DNA from 3 places in the Bradyrhizobium sp. A5 genome. Region 2 is predicted to be linked to each of the others. Evidence: riboswitches for the same ligand, from Rfam matches in the RefSeq annotation. Region 2 holds a riboswitch; each other region holds the start of a gene.
What was found. Region 2 has a riboswitch for cobalamin ahead of WHZ77_RS16000 (TonB-dependent receptor). Riboswitches for the same ligand answer to the same signal wherever they lie in the genome.
Positions count from the first base shown of each region.

Region 1: it holds a riboswitch for cobalamin, as region 2 does, so the genes downstream of both, WHZ77_RS22045 (TonB-dependent receptor) here and WHZ77_RS16000 (TonB-dependent receptor) in region 2, are expected to answer to the same signal.
Region 3: it holds a riboswitch for cobalamin, as region 2 does, so the genes downstream of both, WHZ77_RS22130 (DUF1636 family protein) here and WHZ77_RS16000 (TonB-dependent receptor) in region 2, are expected to answer to the same signal.

Region 1 covers NZ_CP148990.1:4,578,492-4,582,700, forward strand. Annotated here, with positions in the region: gene WHZ77_RS22045 (TonB-dependent receptor) at 1-2,123, opposite strand, end outside; cobalamin riboswitch at 2,239-2,441, opposite strand; gene WHZ77_RS22050 (histidine phosphatase family protein) at 2,514-3,086, shown strand; gene cobT (nicotinate-nucleotide--dimethylbenzimidazole phosphoribosyltransferase) at 3,093-4,145, opposite strand; gene cobF (precorrin-6A synthase (deacetylating)) at 4,161-4,209, opposite strand, start outside.
Region 2 covers NZ_CP148990.1:3,346,336-3,350,544, forward strand. Annotated here, with positions in the region: gene WHZ77_RS15980 (hypothetical protein) at 1-128, shown strand, start outside; gene WHZ77_RS15985 (hypothetical protein) at 344-556, shown strand; gene WHZ77_RS15990 (hypothetical protein) at 659-937, shown strand; gene WHZ77_RS15995 (hypothetical protein) at 1,006-1,227, shown strand; cobalamin riboswitch at 1,303-1,518, shown strand; gene WHZ77_RS16000 (TonB-dependent receptor) at 1,632-3,869, shown strand; gene WHZ77_RS16005 (hypothetical protein) at 3,932-4,209, shown strand, end outside.
Region 3 covers NZ_CP148990.1:4,595,434-4,599,642, reverse strand. Annotated here, with positions in the region: gene WHZ77_RS22140 (cobyric acid synthase) at 1-1,207, opposite strand, end outside; gene cobO (cob(I)yrinic acid a,c-diamide adenosyltransferase) at 1,219-1,854, opposite strand; cobalamin riboswitch at 1,894-2,116, shown strand; gene WHZ77_RS22130 (DUF1636 family protein) at 2,213-2,587, shown strand; gene cobW (cobalamin biosynthesis protein CobW) at 2,584-3,618, shown strand; gene cobN (cobaltochelatase subunit CobN) at 3,618-4,209, shown strand, end outside.

The sequences.
Region 1 (4,209 bases), 1.2 Mb from region 2:
TGACGGCCGGTGATGCCGATCTCGACCGGCCAGGGCGTGAAGAACCGGTACGACGCGCCGGCATTGGCGACGATGCGCGGCACGTTCGGCGGCGTGTTGCCCGAGAACGAGCCGCCGGCGAAATTGTAGTCGGCGTAGCGCGCATCGACATAGGCGATGTTGCCCCACAGGCGCAGCGGCTCGATCGGACGCACCGCGGCGGCGAGCTCCACGCCCTTCGATTCCTGCCGCCCGGCGATGTTGAGTTGCATCCCACCCGCCGCGGCGTAGACGTTCTTGCGCAGGATGTCGTAGGCCGAGAAGGACCACTCCGCCCGGTTGTCCCAGAACAGATGCTTGACGCCGGTCTCATAGGTGCGGGCCGTCGTCAGATCGAGCGGCTGGGTCGGCCCGAGCAGGAAGATGCTGTTGGCCGAGATGTCCGCCCCAGTGGCGTACTGGCTGAAGAAGGTCAGGCCGGGCACGGCTTCCCAGGTGTATCCAATGCGACCGGTCACCGGCGCCCAGTCCTTCGTGAACGGGAAGCCGGCCTTCTCCAATCCGTTCTTGTCGGTCGAATTGCGGTCGAGCCCGATATGCTCGACGCGCAGGCCGCCAACCAGCGCAAAGCTGCGCGTCAGCTTCAGCCGGTCCTCGAACGACAGCGCCTCGTTGTCGATGCGGGCGGTCTGCTGCTGCGTCGTGAGCAGGCCGTAATAGCCGCGATTTGGATCGACCAGTGAAACGGAATCGCCCGGGAAGTTTGCCGCGCCCGGCCTGACAAAGTCGAGGTAGCTCGACGACAGTGTCGTGACCAGCCGGTTGTCGAAACCTGCGATGTTCGCATCCCAGATCAGGTCGGTGATGTTGCCAACCAGCCGCTGGCTGTGCGCGACATAGAAGCGCTCGCGATCCACCATGTTCGTTGTGGAATTAAACGCTTCGATCTCGTTGTTGAACCAGGTGCGCTCTGCACCGTAACCATAGGCCTGGCTCTTCAACGTCAGGTCGGGCGCCAATTTCAGCTCAAAACCGCCACGCAGCCACACTTCCTGCGCGACGTTGCGATTGTCGAGGACGTTGTAGTTGGTGTTGAATGTACGGTCGTCGATGGTGACAGCACTGAGGTTGGTTCCGTTGTAGTTCGAGACGTAGTTGCCGGAGACGATGCCGCCCGTGGCGTGGGAGCCGCTATAGGCAATCGGCACCAGCGGCGCACCCCAATAGGCTTTCGAGCGATCCTCGCGATACTCGATCGCGCCCCAGACCTTGAGACTGTCGGAGACGCGATAGTTGAGCTGACCGGAGACGTCGAGCGTCTTGGTGTTGGTGTCGTCGGCAAAACCGTTGAGCGAGGAGCGGCTGACGTCGAAGCGATAGTCGAGCCCCTGCACATTGGTGCTGCCGCCCGAGCCGTAATGCGCGCGAAACGAATTCAGCGAATCCCAGGAAAACTCCGCCTCGTTCCGGATTGGTCCCGTGTGCGGCTGCCTGGTGACGAAGTTGATCGCACCGCCGGCGGCGCCCTCGCCCGAGATCAGCGAGGCCGGGCCCTTCAGGAACTCCACGGCTTCCAGATTGGCCGTGTCGCTGATCCGCGACGTCATGTTCTGTGGACCGATCTTGATGCCGTTGTAAAGCGTGTTGATCTGGCTGTTGGTGAAGCCGCGCATCGAGAAGGCCGCGGGCTCGGCCGGGTTGTCGCCGGAGGTGACACCGACCGCGCCTTGAGCAACCTCGGACACGGTGCGATAGCCCTGCTCTCGCATGGTCTGCGCCGAAATCACCTCGACGGTCGCAGGCGTTTCGCGCACCGTCAGGCCAAGGCGCGATGCGCTTTCGGCGACCGCATTGCTGTTGAGCGGTGTTTGCGCTTGTGTCTGCGCCGAAGCGACCGTCGCGGCGGACTTTGGCGCGGCCGCAGCAATCGTGGATCGTCGCAACACGGCGCGGCGAAGGCTCTGCCCTTCCCGGCCGGCTGGCCTCGCCTGCTTGCGGGACTGGACCGGGGACACTTCGATCGGCGGCAGGGGATCGCGGACCTGCTGCGCCGACGCTGAGGGCAGATCGATAACGGCAAACGACGTGAGAGCGGCGGACGCGAGCAGGACGCGGCGCGGTCGTACAACACGGATGGAAAACACGGTTTTGGACCTCGGTGTGACGGCAGTGGCACGTCACAGCGAATTAAGGTCCCATCTTCCGGCTTCCCGCCTTCCGATGAAGCCGAATGTCTGTACTCCCCGACCGACATCTTCGCGTGTGACCACGGCTGACGGCAGGTCTCCTGGCTCGCGGGTCATGACCTTGCGTCGCCTTCCCGGGACCGAGATACCCAGTGGCTCGTGACGCAAGATTCGCCGCTTACAGTTGCGGGGGCAGCCACGGCATTGGAGACGACGTCTCCGCACCGCATTCCCTTTTCATCCCCTCGCGGGGAAACCGTCACGACCATCTAGGATTAGGAGCAAGACGGAGTCAATGTGCAGCGTGCGGCGATATTGCCACAGCTACCAACTTCTCTGGAGATGAGCATGGAGGGCGAGACCTTGCTCTGGCTGATACGACATGCGCCCGTCGCCGGCGTCGCAGGGACGATCCACGCGTCCGACGCGCCGGCGGATCTCGGCGATCCCGCGCAACTGGAGGCGCTGCGGCAACGCCTGCCGCGCGATGCGGCGAGCTATGCCAGCCCGTCGCGGCGCACGGTCGAGACCGCGCGGGCGCTGGGGCTCGAACCGGCGCTGGTGACCGATTTCAGCGAGCAGCATTTTGGCGACTGGACCGGCCGGAAGCACGACGAACTCGCCGCGACCGGTGGTGAGACCTACACGGAATTCTGGAGCGATCCCGCCCACAAGAGACCGCCGGGCGGCGAAAGCTTTGAGGATCAGGTCGCGCGCGTGCAGCAGGGACTGTCGCGGATCGGCTCCGGCCCAGCGACGCTTGTCGTACATTCCGGCACCATCCGCGCTGTGCTCTGCATCGCGCTGGATCTGACACCGGAAGCGGCGTTGCGCTTCGTGGTCGATCCGCTGTCGCTGACCCGGATCGACCGGCTCGCCGCCGGCTGGCGCGTCGTCTCGGTCAATCAGCGCATGACCTGAGGCGGTTCAGGCGGGACGATCCGGCACGTTGGCCTGCGCGAACGTCGCCATGCCGTTGTGAAGCGCGCAGGCCGACCGCACCAGCGGCAGCGCGATGGCGGCGCCCGATCCCTCGCCGAGCCTGAGATCGAGGCTGATCAGCGGCTGCACGTCGAGCGCGCGCAGCACCAGCCGATGCCCCTGCTCCGCCGATTGATGCGACGGCAGCAGGAACGGCTGGCACGACGGATTGAGCCGCGCCGCCGCCAGCGCCGCGACCGAGACGATGAATCCGTCGATCAATACCGGGATGCGGCGTTGCGCTGCCGCAATGATCGCGCCGCAGATCGCTGCGATCTCGAGTCCGCCCACCGCGCACAGAATTTTTTCGGGCGAGGCCCCGGCAACGCCATGGCGCGCAATCGCAGCGTCGATCACGCGCGCCTTGTGCGCGCGGCCGGCCGCATCGATGCCGGTACCGCTGCCCGCGATCTCCTCAGCGCTCACGCCGAGAAGGCTCGCGGCAATCGCCGCCGATGTCGTGGTGTTACCGATGCCCATCTCGCCGAAGATTAGCAGATCAGGCTGGCTGGCCCCGGCGCGCGCCACCGCGCGTTGGCCGGCTTCGAAGGCAAACGCCAGTTCGGTGGCAGTGAGCGCGGCTTCGACGCTGAAATCGCGGGTGCCATGGCGCGGCTTATCGGTGACGACGCCCGTCATCTCCCCCTGCGTCAGCGTGCCGGCATCGACCACCTCGAGGCTCGAGCCGAGCTCGCGCGCCAGCACGGAGATCGCGGCGCCGCCGGAGGCAAAATTCGCCATCATCGCGATGGTGACGGCTTGCGGATAGGCCGACACGCCCCGCGCGACGATGCCGTGATCGCCGGCGAAGACGATGATCGGCACCCGCGCCGCGCGCGGCTGCTCGGTCGCCTGCAGGCCTGCAAGCTCGATCGCGAGCTGTTCCAGCCGGCCGAGCGCGCCGGTCGGCTTGGTCAGTTGCGCCTGCCGCGCAATTGCCGCCTCGCGATGAACCGCGGAGACATCCAGGCATTTTTGAGTGACCCATTCGGGAAGCATGCTGCCTCGCTTGCCTTATGGCCTGCGCTTGAGAATGTAGCTGTCCATGATCCAGCCATGCCGC
Region 2 (4,209 bases):
CCAAGCTCGCCACCGACAGCACCAAGCGCGAGTTCTATCTGAAGCTGGCGGAGCAGTATCGCCAGCTGGCGCTCGATATGCGGCAGGCGATTGCGACCAAGACTGCTGCAACCAAGACTGCGGCTTGAGGTCGAGCTTAACGTAAGCCTCGGACATGCAAACCGCTGCATGATGCGTGGAACCATTACGGGGCCGCGCAGCTGAAAGCCGTTCTTAACGTTTGGCGCGCATTCTTGACGCGCGGAGACGCTTGCTGCGTTTGTCCGTTGTGGGAATGCCGCGGCTCGTTGCGATGCAACGCCCCTCGGGAATGTCGTTCAATCGTGCCTGATAGGGCAATCCCATGCGCCTCCTTGCGGTGATCATCCTCGCGCTGATGACAGCGGCCTGCAACCAGGAGCAGGACATCACCGGCTCGACCCCGGTCTGCGCGATGCGGACCTACAGCTCCTACAATCCCCGCGACATCAATCAATGCGTTGCGGCCTGCAAGGCGTGCGACCACGGCAACACCGTCACCTGCTCGACGTCCTGCACGCTCAAGGGTGCGCGCTGAGCCGCCTCGATTCCCCGGGGCAGGACTGACGGTGCCCCGGCACCGGAACGATTGCGTCGGATCATCATTAGAACAGGCAGGCAGGACACGGAGTCCAATGGAATGGGGATGCTCGATCCCGGTCGGTTTCTGGTGTCGTGCTCGCATTGCGAGGCCTGGCCGATGGCGGCCAATGTGAAACGCGCCAGCTGGTCGGCATCCCCGCACGAGGTCCGCTTCATGTGCCCGCGCTGCCGCCGCGAGGAGACCGCCATCATCTCCGCTTCCGGGCAGCTGATGCCGATCAAGCGCGCTGACATCCCGACGCACGACGTGGCCGTGGCCCAATCCCAAGGCCCAGCGGTCAAGAGGGCGAGCGTAGCGCGCCCGTTTAAGGGCTGATCCCGTTTTGGAACCCGGGCGACGCCCGGGCGTTTCTGCCTCGACATCAACGCATCGAGGCCGTGCGAATGATCAGCGAACATTTCGACACCCGCACACGGATCAACATGAAGCTGGCGCTGGACCGGGTCTGCCGCAATCGCCCCGCTGGCGAGGACCATGGCTTCCGCAGGTCGGTCGCCGAGAAGATCATCCGCTGCGCGCTGACGGGCCGTACCGGCATCGGTCAACTCGTCGATGCCGGCGAGCGGGCGATGGTGCGGACGCGCCTCGAAACCGAACCGGCCTGATTGCGCCAGCTCAATCTTCGGTGCGGGACTTCGGTGCTTACGCAATCGGCCAATTGACTCCCCGCTTGCCCGGCCCGTAGATTGCTACGTGACGGTTCTCCTCACGGAGATCAAAAGGGAACGTGGTGCGGGAATGTCCCAACTCCGGGATTGTCTCAATGCCATGGCTGCCCCCGCAACTGTAAGCGGTGAATCTCTCGTCATGTGCCACTGGGAATCTCGGTCCCGGGAAGGCGACGCAGAGGTAACGACCCGCGAGCCAGGAGACCTGCCGTCAGCCGTGGTCACACGCGAAGATGTCGGTCGGGGAGTACAGACATTGGCTTCATCGGAGCAATCCATCGCTCCGCGGTGAAACCTCGTTCGCTGTGACGTGCCACTGACGTCACACCGAGGTTACAACTGTGTCCCGTATTGTCTCTGCCGCCAGGCGCCTCAGCGCCGGCCTGTTCGCGACCACTTCCCTTTATTCGCTCGATCCATCGCTCGCCCGCGCGCAGCAAGCCGTCGCCGAGCAGTTGCCGCCGATCGAAGTTACCAGGCCCGACGATCCGAACCGCACGCGCGCCCGGGCCACTGGCGACGGCGACACGACGCGGCGCGCGCCCGCGAATGCCGCCCGGAGCGGAGCGCCGGCAGCCGGTTCCTCCGGTGCCGCCAGTGAGGCCGTCGCCGGCACCGGCGGCATTGTCGGGGCCGCCACGACCGTAATCACGGCGGCGGACATCGCGCATGCGCCGTCGCAGACGCTCGCCGAGATCATTGCGGTGCAAGTCCCGGGCGCCCAGATCACGACGCTCTACGGCGGCCCGGTCGCCGCGAAGACCGGCGTCGATTTGCGCGGCTTCGGCGCCTTTGCCACCGCCAACACGCTGGTGCTGGTCAACGGCCGGCGGCTGAACGACATCGACATGGCGCAGGTGGACCTCTCCACCATCCCGCTCAATTCGATCGAGCGCGTCGAGATCACGCGCGGCAATTCCGGCGCGGTGCTCTACGGCGACAATGCGGTCGGCGGCGTGATCAACATCGTCACCAGAAACGGCGTCGACGGACCGCCGGTGGCCGCGCGCATCGAGGCCGGCTTCGGCTCGTTCAACGCCAGGCTTGGCAATTTCTCGACGTCGCTCAATTCCGGGCCGTGGTCGACTTCGTTCTACGGCAATGCCGTCAGCACCGACGGCTACCGCGACAACAATCGCTATGTCCAGAAGAACGGCGTCGGCAATCTCAATTACACGACATCAGGCCTGACCGCTTTCCTGACCGTGACAGGCGACGATCAGGAACTGCGGTTGCCGGGCGGCCGCACCGTCGATCCCTCCATCGGCGTCGACGAACTCGCCAGCAACCGAAGGGGGACCAGCACCCCCTTCAACTACGCCAACCAGCAAGGCTTCAGCACCACCGCGGGCTTCACCAAGACCCTGGTCAACGGCGTCGATCTCATCGTCGATGGCGGCGTGCGCGACAAGAAGCAGCAGAGCGCGTTCTTTGCAAGCCCAGCGCCGGTGCCCGCGTTCTTCACGTCGACCTATGTCGACGCGGATCTGAGGACCTGGTCGATCACGCCGCGGCTCAGCGTGAAGAGCCTGCTGCTGGGATTGCCGTCGCAGCTGTTGACCGGCATCGACTATTACGATGCGAGCTTTCAGCAGAACCGCGGTGCCGGGCAGGGGCTCGCGTCCTGGCACAATTACGACCTCAGGCAGCAGACGGTTGCGGGCTATTTCCAGCACACACTGGGCGTGGCGCCGACCACCGAATTGTCCTTCGGCGCGCGGGTGCAGAACGTCAGCCTTTCGGCCCGCGACAAGTTCGATCCGGCAGCCCCGTTCAACGCCGACGTCGGCGCGCTCCCGCTCAGCAGCAATGAGACCCAATACGCGCTGCATCTCGGTGCCGAGCATCGCCTCAACGACACGGTCTCGTTGTTCGGCCGTGCCGCGCGCGCGTTCCGCACGCCCGACGTCGACGAGCGCGTGTCGTCAGGTCCGTCGTTCGACCCCTTCAGCTTTGCTGCGATCCCGCAGACGTTCCAGCTCAAGACCCAGACCTCGCAGGATGTCGAGGGCGGGCTGCGCATCAAGGCAGGCGGGCTGCAATTGCAGAGCAGTCTCTATCTGATGGACCTTAGCAACGAGATCCATTTCAACCCCATCCTGTTCTACAACACCAATCTCGATCCGACCCGCCGCTACGGCTCGGAGACTAGTCTGTCCTATCGCGTCAACGATGCCCTGCTGCTGCGTTCCGCCATGGCGGTCACGCGGGCCGTGTTCCGCGAAGGCGTATGGGCCGGCAACGACGTGCCGCTGGTGTCGCGCTACACCGCCAGTGCGGGTGTCACCTGGAACATCTGGCAGAACTATGTGGTGCTCGATGCCACCGCGCGGTTCTGGAGCGAGCGGCGCATGGACAACGACCAGGCCGGAACCCAGAAGCCGATTCCTGCCAACGGCACGATCGACCTCAAGCTCAGCGGACAGTACGAGCGCTATTTCTGGTCGCTGAGCGCCAACAATGTGCTGAACGCGCTCTACTACGACTATGCGATCGCAAGCACCTTCACTGACGGCCGCTTCAGCGCGTATCCGCTGCCCGGCCGCACTTACCTGCTCAAGGCCGGCGCCACGTTCTGACCTCGGGTGGGGCTGTCATATTCCATCAAATGTACTAGAGTTCAAACAGAAGGAGATCATCCATGGTTCTCGACATCCTGCCGTCTCACGGCGACCGTCTGCGGCTTCATCCGGTTGCGCCGCGCCTTGCGCCGATGTTCGGCTTTGTGCTGCTGACACTGTCATGCGCGCTGGCAAGCTTCGCGTTCGCCTGTGCCACGCCGTTCGCGGCTTTCGCCGTCGTCGCCGCGGCGATGCTGCCGCTGCGTCCGGCGCTGCTCGTCGTCACCGGCGCCTGGCTCGTGAACCAGAGCATCGGCTTTGGCGTGCTGCACTATCCCATCGATGGCAGCACCATCGC
Region 3 (4,209 bases), 1.2 Mb from region 2:
GCGCGCGATCGGGCCCGTCGGTGCGGCCGATGTGGATCTCGTAGGCCTCGATCGGCTGATCCGTGGCGGCATGCACGGCCGCGACACGCGTCAGCGTCTTTTGCGGGGTCATCACCGTATCCACGTCCAGAAGCCCGAGGCCCGGCGTGTCGCCCGCGGGGCCTTCGATGCCATCGGGGTCGGCGACGCTGCGGCCGAGCATCTGATAGCCGCCGCAGAGGCCGAGCACATGGCCGCCGCGACGGTGGTGCGCGAGCAGATCGATGTCCCAGCCCTGCGCGCGCAGGAAGGCGAGATCGCCGCGGGTGGATTTCGAGCCCGGGATGATGACGAGCCTGACGTCGCCGGGGATCGCTTCGCCTGGACGGACCATGATGAGATCGACGCCGGGCTCGAGCTTGAGCGGATCGAGATCGTCGAAATTGGCGATCCGCGACAGCGCAAGGCAGGCGATCTTGCATTGGCCCGGCTTGCGCGCGTCGCTGAGGCCGAGTGCGTCCTCGGCCGGCAACTCGCCGGCGCGGGCGAACCAGGGCAACACGCCAAACCCGCGCCAGGCCGTCGTCTGCTCGATCAACCTGTAGCCGTCGTCGAACAGCGTGGGATCGCCGCGAAACTTGTTGATGACAAAGCCCTGGATCATCGCGGCGTCGTCGGGGGCGATCACCGTCTTGATGCCGACGAGCTGGGCGATCACGCCGCCGCGATCGATATCGCCGACCAGCACGACGGGAACGTCGGCCTTGCGCGCAAAGCCCATATTGGCGATGTCGGCCCTTCGCAGGTTCACCTCGGCGGGGCTGCCGGCGCCTTCCACCAGCACGAGATCGGCGCGCGCCTTCAGCCGCTCGAAGCTTTCCAGCACGGCGCCCATCAGCGAAGGCTTCATCGCCGCGTAGTCGCGTGCACGCGCAGTCGCGACGCGCTTTCCGTGGACGATGATTTGCGCGCCGACATCGGTCTCGGGCTTGAGCAGCACCGGGTTCATGTCGGTGTGCGGCTCGACGCCGGCGGCAAGTGCCTGCAACGCCTGGGCGCGCCCGATCTCGCCGCCATCGACGGTGACGGCGGCGTTGTTCGACATGTTCTGCGGCTTGAACGGCAGCACGCGCAGGCCGCGCCGCGTGAAAGCGCGCGCGAGGCCGGCGACGATGAGCGACTTGCCCACGTCCGAACCGGCTCCCTGGATCATCAATGCGCGCGCCATCGCGATCGTCTTCAGAACTCGACGCCGGCTTGCGCCTTGATGCCGGAGCGGAAGGGATGCTTGACCAGCGTCATCTCGGTGACGAGATCGGCGATCTCGATCAGCTCGTCCTTGGCGTTGCGTCCGGTCAAAACGACATGCGTCATCGGCGGCTTCCGCGTCGTCAGGAGTTCGACGACCTCGGCGATGTCGAGATAGTCGTAGCGCAGCGCGATGTTGATCTCGTCGAGGACGACCATGCGCAAATTGGGATCGAGGATCAGCTCCTTGGCCTTCTCCCAGCCGGCACGCGCGGCGGCGATGTCGCGGGCGCGGTCCTGCGTCTCCCAGGTGAATCCTTCGCCCATGGCGTGGAACTGGCAGAGGTCGCCGAAATGGCCGGTGAGCAGCCGCCGTTCGCCGGTGTCCCAGGCCCCCTTGATGAACTGCACGACCGCGCAGGGGAAGCCATGGGCAACGCAGCGGACGATCATGCCGAAGGCCGAGGAGGACTTGCCCTTGCCGGCGCCGGTGTGGACGATGATGAGGCCTTTTTCGCCGCTCTTGGTCGCCATTATCTTGTCGCGGGCGGCCTTCTTCTTCGCCATTTTTTGGGCGTGCCGGGCGTCGGTTTGCTCACCCGTCTGGGTATCCGGTTCAGGCGTCATCGTACCGGTCCTTCGGCTTGACAAGAGGCGGCCGGGGGCAAATGGTGACCCGGCGTTGGTTCCTGTCCTATGACAGGCGAAGAGGGAATGCGATAGGGTCCGAATCTGCAAGATTCGGGTTCAAACTGCAGCCGCCCCCGCGACCGTGACCGGAGAGATGTCCGAAGCCACTGATCCCCCAGGGGATCGGGAAGGCGGGGATCGAAGGGCCAAAAGCCCTGCTCCGCAAGCCGGGAGACCTGCCAGCGCGGACGATTTTTGGACCGGCGGACGGGGTGTTCCGCGACGGGGAAAACGGGCCTTCGGGGGAATGGTCCGTCTGCCTCTTCGCCTCCCGCTGACTATCCTGGAAGAGGCGATGACCGTCACACTTTACGTCTGCATTACCTGCCGCGCCGGCGAGACGATTGGCGAGGGCGAGGCCACGCCCGGCAAGCGCCTGCATGGTGCGATCCTCGACGCAGGCGTGCCCGACGGGGTCTCGGTGGTTCCCGTCGAATGCCTGTCTGCATGCAGCCAGGGTTGCTCGGTCGCACTCAGCGCGCCCGGCCGTTGGTCCTACGTTTACGGCCGCCTCTCGGAAGCCCATGCGAACGACGTGGTCGCCGGTGTCGCTGCCTATGCGGCCGCGCCGGACGGTCTCGTGCCTTGGCGCAGCCGCCCCGAAATCTTTCGCAAGCAGTCGCTTGCGCGCATTCCCCCCATCGCCGTCGTGCCGGAGGCAGCCGAATGAATTCGCTCGCAAAGGTTCCGGTGACGGTGGTCACGGGTTTCCTCGGCTCCGGCAAGACGACGCTGATCCAGCATCTGCTCGCAAACCCTGACGGCAGGAAGCTCGCCGTGCTCGTCAACGAGTTCGGCAGCGAGGGCGTCGACGGTGAGATCCTGAAGTCCTGTGCAGACGCCAATTGCCCGGAAGACAACATCATCGAGCTCGCCAATGGCTGCATCTGCTGCACCGTCGCCGACGATTTCATTCCGACCATGGAGAAGCTTCTGGCGCGGCCGGTGCGGCCCGATCACATCCTGATCGAGACCTCGGGCCTGGCGCTGCCAAAGCCGCTGCTGAAGGCGTTCGATTGGCCGGAGATCCGCTCGCGCATCACCGTCGACGGCGTGATTGCGCTGGCCGATGCCGAAGCCGTGGCGGCGGGTCGTTTTGCACCGGATCCGGATGCGGTCGAAGCGCAGCGCGCGGCGGACGAAAATCTCGATCACGAGACGCCGTTGTCGGAAGTGTTCGAGGACCAGATCGCCTGCGCCGACATCGTGCTGCTGACCAAGGCTGATCTTGCCGGCGCGGCGGGACTTGAAGCCGCCAGGGCATTGATCACGGCCGAGATGCCGCGCCGCGTGCCGATGCTCTCCGTCACCGATGGCGCGATCGATGCGCGCGTGATCCTCGGTCTCGGCGCTGCCGCGGAGAATGATCTTTCCGCACGCCCCTCGCATCATGACGGCGAGGAGGATCACGAGCATGATGATTTCGCCTCCGTCGTGATCGATCTTCCTGAGGTCACCGACATCGACGCTCTGGTCGCCTCGGTGCAGCGTCTGTCCCGCGAGCAGAACGTGCTGCGCGTCAAGGGCTATATCGCCGTGCAAGGCAAGCCGATGCGCCTTTTGCTGCAAGCGGTCGGCGAACGCGTGCGCCACCAGTTCGACAAGCCCTGGGGCGCGGGCAGCAGGCAGTCGAAGCTCGTGGTGATCGGCGAGCACGGCGATATCGACGAGGCTGCGATCAAAGCGGGACTTGGTGTCTGATGCACGTCGTCTTCCGCGAGAGCCGCGGTCTCGAGGAGACTGCGACGCCAAGGGACATCGGCCAGGACGCGGCCGATCTCGTGGTGCTCTCGTATTCGGATTCCGATCTGGCCGCGTTCGCGGCCGGCTGGCGGCGTGGCCGTGACAGCCTGCCGTCGCTGCGGCTCGCCAATCTTTCGGAGCTGCGTCATCCGCTGTCGGTCGACACCTATGTCGAGCGCACGCTGGCGCAGGCGCGCGGCATTTTGGTCCGTCTCATCGGCGGCGAGTCCTATTGGTCGTATGGGCTCGCGGCTCTTCAGCAACTCGCGAAGGATCGCGGGATCGTGCTGGCCGTGCTGCCGGCCGATGGCCGCGACGATGCGCGGCTCGATGCGTATTCGACCGTGCCGGTCTCGACGCTGCGGCGGCTCAAGGTACTCTGCGACACGGGCGGTCCCGTAGCTGCCCAAGCCGCGATCGCGCAGCTTGCGCTGGCCTCGGGGCTCTATGCTGGACCGGTCGTCGGCGAAACCACTGTTCCCGAGATGGGCTTTTACGATCCCGTGCGCGGCGTTATCGCAGCGCCGCTGATCAGCGAGGGCAAGCCCC